3 regions of the Streptomyces sp. NPDC058880 genome follow, and region 2 is predicted to be linked to each of the others. Evidence: riboswitches for the same ligand, from Rfam matches in the RefSeq annotation. Region 2 holds a riboswitch; each other region holds the start of a gene.

Region 1 (4,830 bases), on a different contig from region 2:
ACCACGAGCCGCTCCCGCAGCCCCCGGTCCAGCTGGCCGAGCGGTTCGTCGAGCATCAACAGCCGCGGCGAGGGCGCCAGGGCCCGGGCCAGCGCCACCCGCTGCTGCTCTCCCCCGGACAAGGAGGCCACGGCGCGGCCCTGTGCCCCGGGGAGCCCCACCAGTTCGAGCAGTTCGGCGACCCGGTCGGGGTACGTCCGGCGGCCCCCGGCACGGCCGCCGCCGCGCATCCGCAGGCCGAAGGAGACGTTCGCGCCGACATCGCGGTGCGGGAAGAGCTGGTGGTCCTGGAACATCAGGCCCACGCCGCGCCGGTGCACGGGTACGGCGGCCTGGTCGGCGCCGTCCAGCAGCACGCGTCCCCCGGACACCTGCTGGAGCCCGGCCACCACCCGCAGCAGTGTGGACTTCCCGCTGCCGCTCGGACCCAGCACGCACACGGTCTCGTGCTCGTCCACCGTCAGGTCCACGGAGTCGACGACCGCGCGCTCGCCGAAGCGGACCGACACCCCTTCCAGCTGAAGCAGGGTCATCAGAACTCTCCGGAGGTCTTGTCGGGACGCAGCCGCTCCAGCGCCAGCAGGGAGACCGCGCACACCAGCATCAGGATGGTGCTCAGGGCCATCGCCTGCCCGTAGTTCAGTTCGCCGGCCCGTCCCAGCAGCCGCGCCACGGCCACCGGCAGCGTCGGCCGGTCCGGCCGCGCGATGAAGACGGTCGCGCCGAACTCGCCCAGCGACACGGCGAAGGCGAACCCGGCCGCGATCAGCAGCGCCCGCCGCACCAGCGGCAGGTCCACCTCCCGCCAGGCGCGCAGCGGTGACGCGCCCAGCACGGCGGCGGCCTCCCGCAGCCGTCCGTCCACCGCGCGCAGTACCGGCAGCATGGTCCGTACGACGAAGGGCACGCCGACCAGGGCCTGGGCCAGCGGCACCAGGATCCACGAGGTCCGCAGATCCAGCGGCGGCTCGTCCAGGGTGATCAGGAAGCCGAAGCCGACCGTCACGGCGGACACCCCCAGCGGGAGCATCAGCATCGCGTCGAAGCCGCGTACGAAGCGGCCGCCGCGCCTGGTCAGGACCGCGGCCGCGAGTCCCCCGACGACCAGGGCGACCGCGGTGGCGGCGAGCGCGTACTGCAGGGAGTTCCAGATCGCCTCCAGCGGCGGTACCAGGAAGGTGCCGCCGCCGGCGCCGGCGTCCTGCAGGGCCCGGTAGAAGCCGAGGCCGTAGCCACCGGGGGTGTCGAAGGACCGCTCGACGAGCACGGCCAGCGGCGCCACGATCAGCAGCCCGATGGTGAGCAGGACCCCGCCCAGGAGGGTGTGCTGCGCCCCACCGTGCGGCCGGTGCGCGGTACGGCCCGGGTCGACCAGGCGCAGTGCGGTCTCGCGCCGACGCACCGTCCAGGCGTGCAGGGCGAGGATCGCGCCGATGGCGGCGAACTGCACCATCGTCAGCACGGCCGCCGTCGGCAGGTCCAGCAGCTGCGCGGTCTGCCGGTAGACCTCCACCTCCAGGGTGGAGTAGGCGGGTCCGCCCAGGATCAGCACGACGCCGAAGGAGCTGAAGGTGAAGAGGAACACCATCAGGGAGGCCGCGGCCACGGCCGGGGCGAGCGCGGGCAGCGTCACCCGCCGCCAGGCGGCGAACCGGCCGGCGCCCAGCACCCGGGCGGCCTCCTCCTGGCGCGGATCGAGCTGGGCCCACAGGCCGCCGACGGTACGGACGACGACGGCGTAGTTGAAGAAGACGTGGGCGAGCAGGATCGCCCAGACGGTGGTGTCGAGCCGGACGCCCGCCAGCTCCTCCAGCATGCCGCCGCGCCCGAGCAGAGCGAGGAAGGCGGTGCCCACGACCACGGTCGGGAGCACGAACGGCACGGTCACCACCGCCCGCAGCAGCTGTTTGCCGGGGAACTCAAGGCGTGCGAAGGCGTACGCGCCGGGGAGCGCGATCAGCAAGGTGAGCGCGGTGGAGGCGAACGCCTGCCAGGTGGTGAACCAGAGCACGCCGGCGATGTCGGGCCGGGACAGGACCTCGCCGATCCGGCCGAACTGCCATCCGGTGTCGGTCTTGAGGCCGCGGCCGACGATCGCCGCGACGGGGTAGGCGAAGAACAGCCCGAAGAAGGCGAGGGGGGCGGCCATCAGGGCGAGGCGGACGGCGGTGGCCCGCCCGCTCCCGCCCCGCCCGGGTGCCCGCCCCGGTCCGGGGACCGGGGCGGCGTCGTCGGCCGACGCCGCTCCCGGCTCCTTCGTGGCGGCTACTTCACGACCAGTGCGGTCCATGCCTTGACCCACTGCTCACGGTTCTTGGCGATGGTCTCCGGTGCCACGTTCTCCGGCTTGTCGACCACCACGCCGTGCTTGGTGAACAGCTCCGGCAGCGCGGCGTCCTTGGTCACGGGGTTCACGAACATCTGGAGCGGCATGTCCTCCTGGAACTTCTTGCTGATCAGGAAGTCCACGAGGGCCTTGCCACCCTCCTCGTTCTTCGCGCCCTTGAGCAGGCCCGCGAACTCGGTCTGGCGGAAGCAGGTGCCGGTGGCGACGCCTGTGGGGGCCTCGGCCGGCTGCGGCTCGCCGTACAGCACCTCGACCGGCGGGCTGGAGGCGTAGGAGACGACCAGGGGGCGGTCGCCCTTGGCCTTCTTACCGCCCGCGGATCCGGAGAAGCGCTCGTTGTAGGCCTGCTCCCAGCCGTCGACGACCTCGACGCCGTTGGCCTTCAGCTTGCTCCAGTAGTCCTGCCAGCCCTCCTCGCCGTACTTGCCGACGGAGGCGAGCATGAATCCGAGGCCGGGAGAGGACGTCGCGGCGTTTTCGACCACCAGCAGGTTCTTGTACTCGGGCTTGGTCAGGTCGTCGAGCGTCTGCGGCGGGGCGATCTTCTTGTCGGCGAAGTAGGCCTTGTCGTAGTTGACGCAGATGTCGCCGGTGTCGACCGGGGTGACCCGGTGCTCGCTGTCGAGCACGTACTCGGGCTTCACGTCGGCCAGGCCCTTGGCCTCGTACGGGGTGAAGATGCCGTTGTCGAGGGCACGCGAGAGCAGGGTGTTGTCGACGCCGAAGAAGACGTCGCCGCGGGGGGAGCCCTTGGTGAGGATCTCCTGGTTCAGGGCGGCGCCGGCGTCACCGGACTTCAGCACCTTGACGGTGTAACCGCTCTGCTGCTCGAACTCCTTGAGGACCGACTCGGTCACGTTGAAGGAGTCGTGGGAGACGAGCGTGACGGTCTTGGACTTCGGGGCGTCGCTGGTGCCCGCGGCCTTGTCCTTGGCGTCGCCGCCGCCGCAGGCGCTGAGCGTGGTGACGCCCAGCGCGGCCGCGAGCGCAGCGCCCGCGATCTTCCTGGTGGTGCTCACTGGTGATTCCTCCTGGGATGACCAGGAGAAGACGCGGCCCTGCCCGGCGCTCTGTGGGAGCGGACGCCGGGCAGGGCGCAACAGCTTGAGTGGTGACCGAACTTCCTACCCCGAATGACCGGGGCGAGGTTCAGAGGGTCTGCGGATGACGGATACCGCACTCTCAGCGCTGTGGCGCTCCCCTGTCGGAATATGCAATTGGTTCGGCCACAGGGTACCTCGTGGCCGAATGGGACCGGTCAGAAGCGGACGTCAGCGCTCCGAAGCGGCCAGCTGGCCGCACGCGCCGTCGATCTCCTGGCCCCGGGTGTCCCGTACGGTCACGGGCACGCCGTGGCGGGCGATGGCCTCCACGAAAGCCTTCTCGTCCTCGGGCCGCGAGGCGGTCCACTTGGATCCGGGGGTCGGGTTCAGCGGGATCAGGTTGACGTGCACGCGCTTGCCCTTGAGCAGCCGTCCCAGGAGGTCACCGCGCCAGGCCTGGTCGTTGATGTCGCGGATCAGGGCGTACTCGATCGAGATCCGGCGGCTGGACTTCTCGGCGTACTCCCAGGCCGCGTCGAGGACCTCGCGGACCTTCCAGCGGGTGTTCACCGGGACCAGGGTGTCGCGCAGCTCGTCGTCCGGCGCGTGCAGCGAGACCGCGAGGCGGCACTTGAAGCCCTCGTCGGCGAACCGCAGCATGGCCGGGACCAGGCCGACCGTGGAGACCGTGATGCCGCGCTGGGACAGACCGAGGCCGTCGGGCTCCGGGTCCGTGAGCCGGCGGATGGCGCCGACGACGCGGTTGTAGTTGGCCAGGGGCTCGCCCATGCCCATGAAGACGATGTTCGACAGCCGGGCGGGGCCGCCGGGCACCTCGCCGTCGCGCAGGGCGCGCATGCCGTCGACGATCTGGTGCACGATCTCGGCGGTGGAGAGGTTGCGGTCCAGACCAGCCTGGCCGGTGGCACAGAAGGGACAGTTCATGCCGCAGCCGGCCTGCGAGGAGATGCACATGGTGACCCGGTCGGGATAGCGCATCAGCACGGACTCGACGAGTGTGCCGTCGTGCAGCTTCCACAGGGTCTTGCGGGTGGTGTCGTCGTCGCAGCTGATGTGCCGGATGACGCTCATCAGGTCCGGGAGGAGCTCCTGCTGGAGCTTGGTCCGGGAGCCGGCGGGGATGTCCGTCCACTCGGCGGGGTCGTGCGCGTAGCGGGCGAAGTAGTGCTGGGAGAGCTGCTTGGCCCGGAAGGGCTTCTCGCCGATGGCGGCGACCGCTTCGCGGCGCTCGGCCGGGGTCATGTCGGCGAGGTGCCGGGGCGGCTTCTTGGCCCCGCGGGGAGCGACGAAGGTGAGCTCACCCGGAGCGGGACGGGGGGCCATGCGGTACTCCTCAGTACGACGGGGTGGGGGTCACCCCGCGCGTGCAGGGCCGGTCCGCGGCTCGGCCGCTGGACGGAAAGGGCGCGCCGCGTACAC
Region 2 (4,830 bases):
CGGCCCGCACGGGCTTCCTCGGGCTGTGGCGGCGTGGAATGCCACCGGTTGTCCGGGCGGATTGTCCGGGCGGACGGGACCCGTCGCCGGACCCCCGCCGGATCCGGACTCAGCCGAGGCGGGCCCGGACCCGCCGGGCGAGGTCGGCGGCGGCAGCAGCGGGGTCGGCGGCCTCGGTGAGCGCGCGGACGACCACGATGCGGGTGGCGCCGGCGTCCAGCACCTGGTCCAGGTTGGCGGCGTCGATGCCGCCGATGGCGAACCAGGGCCGGTCCTGCTCCAGCGAGGCCGCGTAGCGGACCAGGTCCAGGCCGGGAGCGTGACGTCCGGGCTTGGTGGGCGTGGGCCAGCAGGGCCCGGTGCAGAAGTAGTCCACGCCCGGTTCGGCGGCGGCCGCCGCGACCTCGTCCTCCGCGTGGCAGGAGCGGCCGATGAGCACCTGCCCGCCGAGGATGGCGCGGGCCGCGGGGACGGGGATGTCGCCCTGCCCGAGGTGCAGGACGTCGGAGCCGATGGCATGGGCCACGTCGGCACGGTCGTTCACGGCGAGGAGCTTGCCGTGGCGGCGCGCCGCCTCGGCGAACACCTGGAGGTGGTCGAGCTCCTCGCCCGCCTCCATGCCCTTGTCGCGGAGCTGGACGATGTCCACGCCCCCGGCCAGGACGGCGTCGAGGAACTCGGGGAGGTCACCCTGGCGCTTGCGGGCGTCCGTGCACAGGTAGAGCCGGGCGTCGGACAGCTGCATGGGTGTACCCCCCGTGATGGAGGCGGTGTACGGGCACCTGGCCCGTACACCGCGGTGGAGCTACTGCGGATCGGTTCAGAGGGCGAGCGCCTGAGCGCGGCGCTTCACCTCCGTGCCGCGATTCTCGCTCAGCGCCTGGGCGGGCGTGCCGGGCAGGGTCGGGTCGGCAGTGAAGAGCCATTCCAGCATCTCCTCGTCGGAGAAGCCGTCGTCGCGCAGGACGGTCAGCAGGCCGACCAGGCCCTTGACCACCTTGTCTCCGTCGATGAAGGGGGCTGGAACCTGCAGGGCCCGGTTCTCGCCCCGGCGGACGGCGATGAGCTGCCCTTCCTTGACCATCTGGCGGACCCGCGTCACCTCGACGTGGAGCATCTCCGCGATGTCGGGGAGGTACAGCCAGTCGGGGACGAGGGAATCGATCTTTGCGTCAATCTCGGTCACAGGCCAAGCCTGCCACCTCCCACCGACAGCCGGTACCCGGGCGGACCGTCCGTGGCACGCCGCGGCCCGGCGCGCCCGTACCGCCCGTGCCACCGGCTAGAGGGTGGCCGATTTCAGCGGGGTCCCCGGGTCCGCGACCCCGGCCGGGTCCACGGCGGCGCCCGTCTCGATCAGCTTGCGGCCCTGGGCCAGGTCCCGGGGGCGGCCGACCGCGAGGACCGCGGCCAGGGCGCCGTCGCGCAGCCAGCACACCGACCAGGTCTCCCCGGCCGGGTCGCCGCGCCACACCGGGGCCCCGGCCCCGCCGTGGTGGCCCGCGTACTGCACGAAGCGCCCGAACTGCTCGGACCAGAAGTACGGAACCGGGTCGTAGACCGCGGTGGGCTCCCCGGCCAGGATGTTGGCCGCGACCGCCCGCGGCCCCTGGAGCGCGTTGTCCCAGTGGTGCACGAGCAGCCGCGCCCCGTAGCGACCGGACGGGAAGGAGGCGCAGTCGCCGACCGCGTACACCCCCGGCAGGGAGGTCAGCAGGTGTGCGTCGGCGGTGACCGAGCCGTCGGCGCCGCGCTCCACGCCGGACCCGGACAGCCAATCGGTGGCGGGCCGCGCGCCGATGCCCACGACGACCGCGTCGGCGGGCAGGGTGCGCCCGTCCGCCAGGAGGACGCGCCCCTCCTCGACGCCGGCCACCTTCGCTCCGGTGATCAGCTCGGCGCCGGCCTCGCCGTACCAGCGCGCCATCGGTTCGGCCACCTCGGCGGGCAGGGCGCCCGCCAGCACCCGGTCCGCCGCCTCCACGACCGTCACCGCGCAGCCGGCCTCCCGGGCCGCGGTGGCGAACTCCGCCCCGATCCAGCCCGCGCCGACCACCACGACCCGGGACGCGGCGGCCAGCACCGGGCGCAGCCGCGCCGCGTCGTCCAGCGTGCGCAGCAGGTGGACGCCCGGGACGCCCTCGGCGCCGGGCAGGGTCAGCGGCTGCGCGCCGACCGCCAGGACGAGGGTCCCGTACGGGACCGGTCCCGCCTCGGTGTCCAGTTCGCGGTCCGCGGCCCGCAGGCCGGTGACCTCCGTGCCGAGCCGGAGGTCGATGCCCAGGCCTTCGAAGTCCACGTCGAACGCGGAGTCCTCGGCCTTGCCGAGCAGCACCGCCTTGGACAGCGGGGGCCGATCGTAGGGCTGGTGGGGCTCGGCTCCCAGCAGGGTCACGGGGCCCGCGAAGCCCTGCTCGCGCAGGGCGACAGCGGTCTGCACCCCGGCCATTCCGGCGCCGACGATCACGACGCCGCGCTGATTGTGTTCCGTCTGCTCGCTCACGCCGCCACCCTAATCATCTGACGCTCCGTCAGGAACAGGTGCCGCCTTACCCGCCGTCCTCCGCCGGGATAGTCTGGCCACCGTACCTATCGCGGGAGTCCGGCGCACCGGGCTGAGAGGGAGGCTGGCCGGCCTCCGACCGTACGAACCTGATCCGGGTCATGCCGGCGAAGGGAGGGGCTGGACGCCCATGCACTCATCTCGAACGGGATCCGACCGCGGATCGGACGTCCTCGTCGTCGGCGGCGGGATCATCGGCCTGGTCACCGCCTGGCGGGCCGCGGAGCGCGGACTGAGCACCGTACTGGCCGACCCGGCACCCGGCGGCGGCGCCGCCCGGGTCGCGGCCGGCATGCTCGCCCCCGTCACCGAACTCCACTACGGCGAGGAGTCCCTCCTCGGCCTCGGCCTCGCCTCCGCCGAACGCTATCCGCGGTTCGCCTCCGAGCTCGCGGAAGCGAGCGGCGGCATGGACATCGGCTACCGCGCCTGCGGCACCCTCGCGGTCGCCCTCGACGCCGACGACCGCCTCCACCTGCGCGAACTGCACGCCCTCCAGCGACGCTGCGGCCTGGAGTCCGCCTGGCTCACCGGCCGCGAGTGCCGCCGTCTGGAGCCCATGCTCGCCCCGGGGGTTCGCGGCGGCCTGCGCGTCGACGGCGACCACCAGGTCGATCCGCGGCGGCTCGCGGCCGCCCTGCTGGCCGCCTGCGAAGGCGCCGGGGTGACCGTCCACCGGGCGGCGGCCGAGCAACTGCTCACCACCGCGGACCGGGCGACCGGCGTGCTCCTCGACGACGGCACGGAGCTGCGGGCCGACCAGGTGGTCCTGGCCGCGGGCTCGCTCAGCGGCAGGCTGGCGGGGGTGCCCGCCGAGGTGCTGCCGCCCGTGCGGCCCGTCAAGGGCCAGGTGCTGCGGCTCTCCGTACCGCCCGTGTACGCGCCGTTCCTCTCCCGCACCGTACGGGCGGTCGTGCGCGGCAGCCACGTCTACCTCGTGCCCCGCGAGAACGGCGAACTCGTCATCGGCGCCACCAGCGAGGAGCTCGGCTGGGACACCACCGTCACCGCGGGCGGGGTCTACGAACTCCTGCGCGACGCCCACGAGCTGGTACCCGGCATCACCGAACTCCCGCTGACCGAGACCCGTGCCGGACTGCGCCCCGGATCACCCGACAACGCCCCGCTGCTGGGCCCCACCGACCTGCCCGGCCTACACCTGGCCACCGGGCACTACCGCAACGGGGTGCTGCTGACCCCGCTCACCGGCGAGGTGATGGCCGAGCTGCTGGTCAGCGGCGAACTGCCCGGGATCGCACGCCCCTTCACCCCCCGCCGCTTCTCCGCCGCACGTCAGGAGTCGTACGCATGACCATCTCCGTCAACGGCGAGCCGCGCGAGGTCGCGGCCGGCACCACGCTCGACACCGTCGTCGCGACCCTGACCGCGGCTCCCTCCGGGGTGGCGGCCGCACTCAACGAGACCGTGGTCCCGCGCGGACAGTGGCCGGCCACCCGCGTGGGCGACGGCGACCGCGTGGAGATCCTCACCGCGGTCCAGGGAGGCTGACCGGCATGGCCGACGACCTGTTCGCACTGGGCGACCGGACCTTCTCCTCCCGCCTCATCATGGGCACGGGCGGCGCCCCCAGCCTGGACGTGCTGGAGCGCGCCCTGGCCGCGTCCGGCACCGAACTCACCACCGTGGCCATGCGCCGCCTGGACCCGACGGTGCAGGGTTCCGTCCTCTCCGTCCTGGCCGGCCTCGGCATCTCGGTCCTGCCCAACACCGCCGGCTGCTTCACCGCGGGCGAGGCCGTCCTCACGGCCCGCCTCGCGCGGGAGGCCCTGGGCACCGACTGGATCAAGCTCGAAGTGGTCGCCGACGAGCGGACCCTCCTGCCCGACGGCGTCGAGCTGCTGGACGCCGCCGAGATCCTGGTGGACGAGGGCTTCACCGTCCTGCCGTACACGAACGACGATCCCGTGCTGGCGCGCAGGCTGGAGGACGTGGGCTGCGCGGCGATCATGCCGCTCGGCGCTCCCATCGGCTCCGGCATGGGCATCCGCAACCCGCACAACTTCGAACTCATCACGGAGCGGGCGGGCGTACCGGTGATCCTGGACGCGGGCGCGGGTACCGCCTCCGACGCCGCCCTGGCGATGGAACTGGGCTGCGCGGCGGTGATGCTGGCCTCCGCCGTGACCCGGGCGCAGGAACCGGTCCTGATGGCATCCGCCATGCGGGACGCCGTCTCGGCCGGCCGCCTGGCCTTCCGGGCGGGCCGCATCCCCCAGCGCCGCTTCGCCGAAGCCTCCTCCCCCAGG
Region 3 (4,830 bases), on a different contig from region 2:
GCCCTGGAAAGGGTGGATAGAGTCGCGAACTGTGCCGTTCCCTGGGCACTTGGAGCCCGTGGCACCGCCTGACCTGTGGTGACGCCGACTACCTGCCGAGCGCTGCCCCAGGACCCGGCATCAGCGGGGGCGGCCCCCGCGGGGCGGTCCACCTCTGAAGGCCCGCCGCCACGCCTGGGGGTGAGCTTGTCTCCGGTCCACAATGCGGGTGTGCCGACACTGATCGGTTCGGTACAGAGGGCGCTGAGGCTGCTCGAAGCGGCGGGATCCCACCGCGAGGGAGCCCCGGCGAAGCAACTGGCGCGTGAGGCCGGGCTTCCGCTTCCCACCGCCTACCACCTGCTGCGCACTCTGACGCACGAGGGCTATCTGCGCAGGGAGAGCGGAGTCTTCGTACTGGGCGCGGCGGCAGGGCGACTGGCCGGCGGCGGACTCCAGCAGAAACGTCGCACCATGATCCTCGACTCGCTCGCTCACTTCCGCGACGCGGTGGGGGCGCCCGTCTACTTCGCGGTCTACCGCGAGGGTGAAATCGAGGTGGTGGGGGTCTCGGACACCCCGGGCCGTCCGGCGTGCGAGGAGTGGGCCGACTTCCGCGCCACCGGATTCGCGCACGCCATCGGGCAGTGCCTGCTCGGCCAGCTCGACGAGAGTGCGCGCAGGGACTATTACGACCGCCATCCGGTAGAGGCCATCACTCCTTATACCGTGCGCGATCTGCATGCCTTGGAGAACCGGATCGGGGCCCTCGGGCGAATGCAGCCTGTAATCGAGCGTCAAGAATATGCCCTGGGCACAGTCTGTGCCGCGATCCCCATCACGGCCGGCGATACGGCCGCGACGATGGCCATTTCCTTGCCCCTGCACCAGGAAGATCGATTGCTGTATGTAGTCGATCGACTACGGAGTGAAGTAGGCGCGCTGTTGAGCACCCTCTCGTTCTCTATCAGTATCTGAAAACTCACTCCTTGTGATCTGCTCGCGCTTCCACCACTCTTGTCAAGAGGGTCCTGGGGGGTCATTCCTGGCCACTTCCACTACAGCGGGGTAGGCAATGCGCGAGTCGGTACAGGCAGAGGTCATGATGAGTTTCCTCGTTTCCGAGGAGCTCTCGTTCCGGATCCCGGTGGAACTCCGGTACGACGCCCGTGATCCCTACGCAGTCCGCCTGACCTTCCACCTTCCCGGAGACGCGCCCGTGACCTGGGCGTTCGGCCGGGAGCTGCTCCTCGACGGCATCAACAAGCCGTGTGGTGACGGCGATGTGCATATCGCCCCCACCTGCCCCGAGGAGCTGTCCGACGTCCACATCCGGCTTCAGGTCGGCGGCGACCGTGCCCTGTTCCGGGCCAGCGCGGCACCGCTCGTCGCGTTCCTCGACCGCACCGACCGGCTCGTGCCGCTCGGACAGGAACGGAACACGGGCGACTTCGAGGAACACCTGGACGAGGCACTCGGCAGAATCCTGGCCGAGTCGCGGCAGAACGAGCAGAACGAGCAGAACGCGGGCTGAACCGCAGTCCGGGTCCGCTCGCTCCCGCGCGCCGATGAGTGGTCCTTGCCCGCTCACCCTTCGGGCCGAAGCGCGGTCCCGGCCCGCTCATCCCTCGGGCCGAACCACCGTTCAGCGCTTGCGCCGCCGGCCCCGGCCGCCGCGTGCCGGCCCCGAGCCCGGTGCGGCGTCCGGGGATTCCGGCCGGTCGGCTGACACGACCAGCGCCGCGAGTGCCGTCGTCACGGGCACCGAGGCCACGAGACCGATCGAGCCGACGAGGGTCCGTACGATCTCCACCGCGACCAGTTCGCTGTTCGCCACCGCTCCCATGCTGCTGTTGGCGATCGAGAACAGCAGGAGCAAGGGGAGCGCGGCGCCCGCGTAGGCCAGTACCAGGGTGTTGACCACCGACGCGATGTGGTCGCGGCCGATCCGGATGGCGGCCCGATACAGGGCCCGGGGGCCCATCGACGGGTCGGCCTGGTGCAGTTCCCAGACCGCCGAGGTCTGGGTGACCGTCACGTCGTCGAGGACGCCCAGCGATCCGATGATGATCCCGGCGAGCAGCAGACCGCTCATGTCGATGTCCGGGTACAGACCGTGGATCAGACCGGTGTTGTCGTCGGTGTTCCCGCTGAGGAACGCCCAGTCGATGAACACCGAACCCAGCAGGCCGATCAGCAGCAACGACACGAGCGTCCCCAGGACCGCCACGGAGGTGCGTGCGGTCAGGCCGTGGCACATGTAGAGCGCGATCAGCATGATGGCGCTCGCCCCGACCACCGCGACCACCAGCGGGTTCGATCCCTGGAGGATGGCGGGGAGGATGAAGAGCGTCAGCACGCCGAAGCTGACGACGAGTGCGATCAGCGCGAAGAGCCCGCGCATCCGGCCGACGAGGACGACCGAGAGCGCGAAGATGCCGGCCAGTGCCGCCAGCGGAAGCTTGCGGTTCACGTCGATCACCGAGTACTGGAGGTCGCGCGGCGCGTCGGGGGCGTACGCGACCACCACCTCCTGGCCATCCGCGAGCTGCCGTGGTGCGCCCGGCTGGACGATCTCCACGAAGGTGCGTCCCCGGTCCGGGCCGCTCCCGACCTCGACGGTGGCCTTCTTGCACTCTCCGGTCTGCGCGGCCCGGGCCTCGCGCCCCGTCGGGGTCGACACCTCGCCGGTCGGCGGCACCTGCCCGGCGTTCACGGACGCGCAGTCGACGCGTTCCAGTGAGACGACCTTGGCCTGCTGGGTCTGCCGGTCGAAGCCCACCCCGGTCCGCTCGTGGTCCGGGGCGCCGCCCGGCCAGAGGACCGCCAGACCGGCGAACACGGCGACGGCAAAGGGGATCAGCACCGCCGCGATGACCTTGCGCAGGTGCTTCGAGACGGGGGCGGCCGGTCCGTGACCGTGGCTGTGGGAATGGCCGGAGGAGTGCCCGTGTCCGGCGTGCGCGTGGCCGGAGTGGCTGCCGGTCTCGGTGGGCTCGGTGGGGGGCTGCGGCGAGGACGTCACCAGCAGATCATCGCAAGAGATGAGGGGGGCCCACTGTTCAGCACGCCATGGATGACGCTAGCGTGGGGGCTACTTTGCACAACGCGGGAGCTCGGAGCACCGGGCTGAGAGGGCGCTGATCACCGTACGCGGGCACGGATGCGTAGGGGAAGAGGCTGCGTCGACCGCCGAACCTGTTACCGGGTAATGCCGGCGTAGGGAGATCAGGTCTCATGACCATTCAGGACGCACGCACGCCTGCCGTCAGCCAGGACGCCGACGGCTCGACCGAGCGCAAGCCGGGCTGGCACAAGGGCTACGTGGCGGGCTCCCGCCCCGACATCCGGGTGCCGGTCCGCCAGGTCCACCTCACCAACGGCAAGGACGTGACGCTCTACGACACGTCCGGTCCGTACACCGACCCGCAGATCGAGACCGATGTGCGACGGGGCCTCGCGCCGCTGCGCGAGAACTGGATCATCGGCCGCGGCGACACCGAGGAGTACGCCGGACGCCCGGTCCGCCCCGAAGACGACGGCATCAAGCACACCTCGCCGCGCGGCGGCCTCAAGAACCTCGACGCGGTCTTCCCGGGCCGCCCCCGCCAGCCCCGCCGGGGCCGCGACGGGGCCGCCGTCACGCAGCTCGCGTACGCCCGCCGGGGCGAGGTCACCCCGGAGATGGAGTACGTCGCGATCCGCGAGAACGTCTCCGCCGAGGTCGTCCGTGAGGAGATCGCGGCAGGTCGCGCGGTGCTCCCCGCGAACGTGAACCACCCGGAGATCGAGCCGATGATCATCGGCAAGAAGTTCCTGGTGAAGGTCAACGCCAACATCGGCAACTCCGCCGTCACCTCCTCGATCGAGGAGGAGGTGGAGAAGATGACCTGGGCGACCCGCTGGGGCGCCGACACGGTCATGGACCTCTCGACGGGCCGCAACATCCACACCACCCGCGAGTGGGTCCTGCGCAACTCCCCCGTGCCGATCGGCACCGTGCCGCTCTACCAGGCACTCGAGAAGGTCGACGGCCGTGCCGAGGAGCTGACCTGGGAGATCTATAAGGACACGGTCATCGAGCAGGCCGAGCAGGGCGTCGACTACATGACGGTCCACGCCGGCGTGCTGCTCCCGTACGTGCCGCTGACCGCCCGCCGCAAGACCGGCATCGTCTCGCGCGGCGGCTCGATCATGGCCGCATGGTGCCTCGCGCACCACAAGGAGAACTTCCTCTACACGAACTTCGAGGAGCTCTGCGAGATCCTGGCGACGTACGACGTCACGTACTCGCTGGGTGACGGCCTGCGCCCGGGGTCCATCGCGGACGCCAACGACGCGGCGCAGTTCGCGGAGCTCAAGACGCTGGGCGAGCTCAACACCATCGCCAAGCGCCACAACGTGCAGACGATGATCGAGGGTCCGGGCCATGTCCCGATGCACAAGATCAAGGAGAACATCGACCTCCAGCAGGAGATCTGCGAGGAGGCGCCCTTCTACACGCTCGGCCCGCTCACCACGGACGTGGCGCCCGCGTACGACCACATCACCTCGGGCATCGGCGCCGCGATGATCGCCTGGTGGGGTACGGCGATGCTCTGCTACGTCACGCCCAAGGAGCACCTGGGCCTGCCCAACCGGGACGACGTCAAGACCGGCGTGATCACGTACAAGATCTCGGCGCACGCCGCCGACCTCGCCAAGGGACACCCGGGTGCCCAGGAGTGGGACGACGCCCTGTCCGACGCGCGGTTCGAGTTCCGCTGGGAGGACCAGTTCAACCTGGCCCTGGACCCGGACACGGCGCGTGAGTTCCACGACGAGACCCTTCCCGCCGAACCGGCCAAGACC

Evidence for each region. Region 2 has a riboswitch for thiamine pyrophosphate ahead of thiO (glycine oxidase ThiO). Riboswitches for the same ligand answer to the same signal wherever they lie in the genome.
Region 1: another riboswitch for thiamine pyrophosphate. It lies ahead of ACFW2G_RS20455 (thiamine ABC transporter substrate binding subunit); the one in region 2 lies ahead of thiO (glycine oxidase ThiO).
Region 3: another riboswitch for thiamine pyrophosphate. It lies ahead of thiC (phosphomethylpyrimidine synthase ThiC); the one in region 2 lies ahead of thiO (glycine oxidase ThiO).

The regions. Positions count from the first base shown of each region.
Region 1 is NZ_JBHYMC010000035.1:61,874-66,703, forward strand. It holds gene ACFW2G_RS20445 (ABC transporter ATP-binding protein) at 1-533, opposite strand, end outside; gene ACFW2G_RS20450 (ABC transporter permease) at 533-2,149, opposite strand; gene ACFW2G_RS20455 (thiamine ABC transporter substrate binding subunit) at 2,266-3,366, opposite strand; TPP riboswitch at 3,451-3,560, opposite strand; gene rlmN (23S rRNA (adenine(2503)-C(2))-methyltransferase RlmN) at 3,619-4,734, opposite strand.
Region 2 is NZ_JBHYMC010000026.1:50,299-55,128, reverse strand. It holds gene thiE (thiamine phosphate synthase) at 110-745, opposite strand; gene ACFW2G_RS17385 (Rv2175c family DNA-binding protein) at 821-1,186, opposite strand; gene ACFW2G_RS17380 (NAD(P)/FAD-dependent oxidoreductase) at 1,283-2,503, opposite strand; TPP riboswitch at 2,585-2,696, shown strand; gene thiO (glycine oxidase ThiO) at 2,694-3,875, shown strand; gene thiS (sulfur carrier protein ThiS) at 3,872-4,072, shown strand; gene ACFW2G_RS17365 (thiazole synthase) at 4,078-4,830, shown strand, end outside.
Region 3 is NZ_JBHYMC010000005.1:87,269-92,098, reverse strand. It holds gene ACFW2G_RS04995 (helix-turn-helix domain-containing protein) at 220-957, shown strand; gene ACFW2G_RS04990 (SsgA family sporulation/cell division regulator) at 1,055-1,513, shown strand; gene ACFW2G_RS04985 (YibE/F family protein) at 1,625-3,004, opposite strand; TPP riboswitch at 3,078-3,222, shown strand; gene thiC (phosphomethylpyrimidine synthase ThiC) at 3,217-4,830, shown strand, end outside.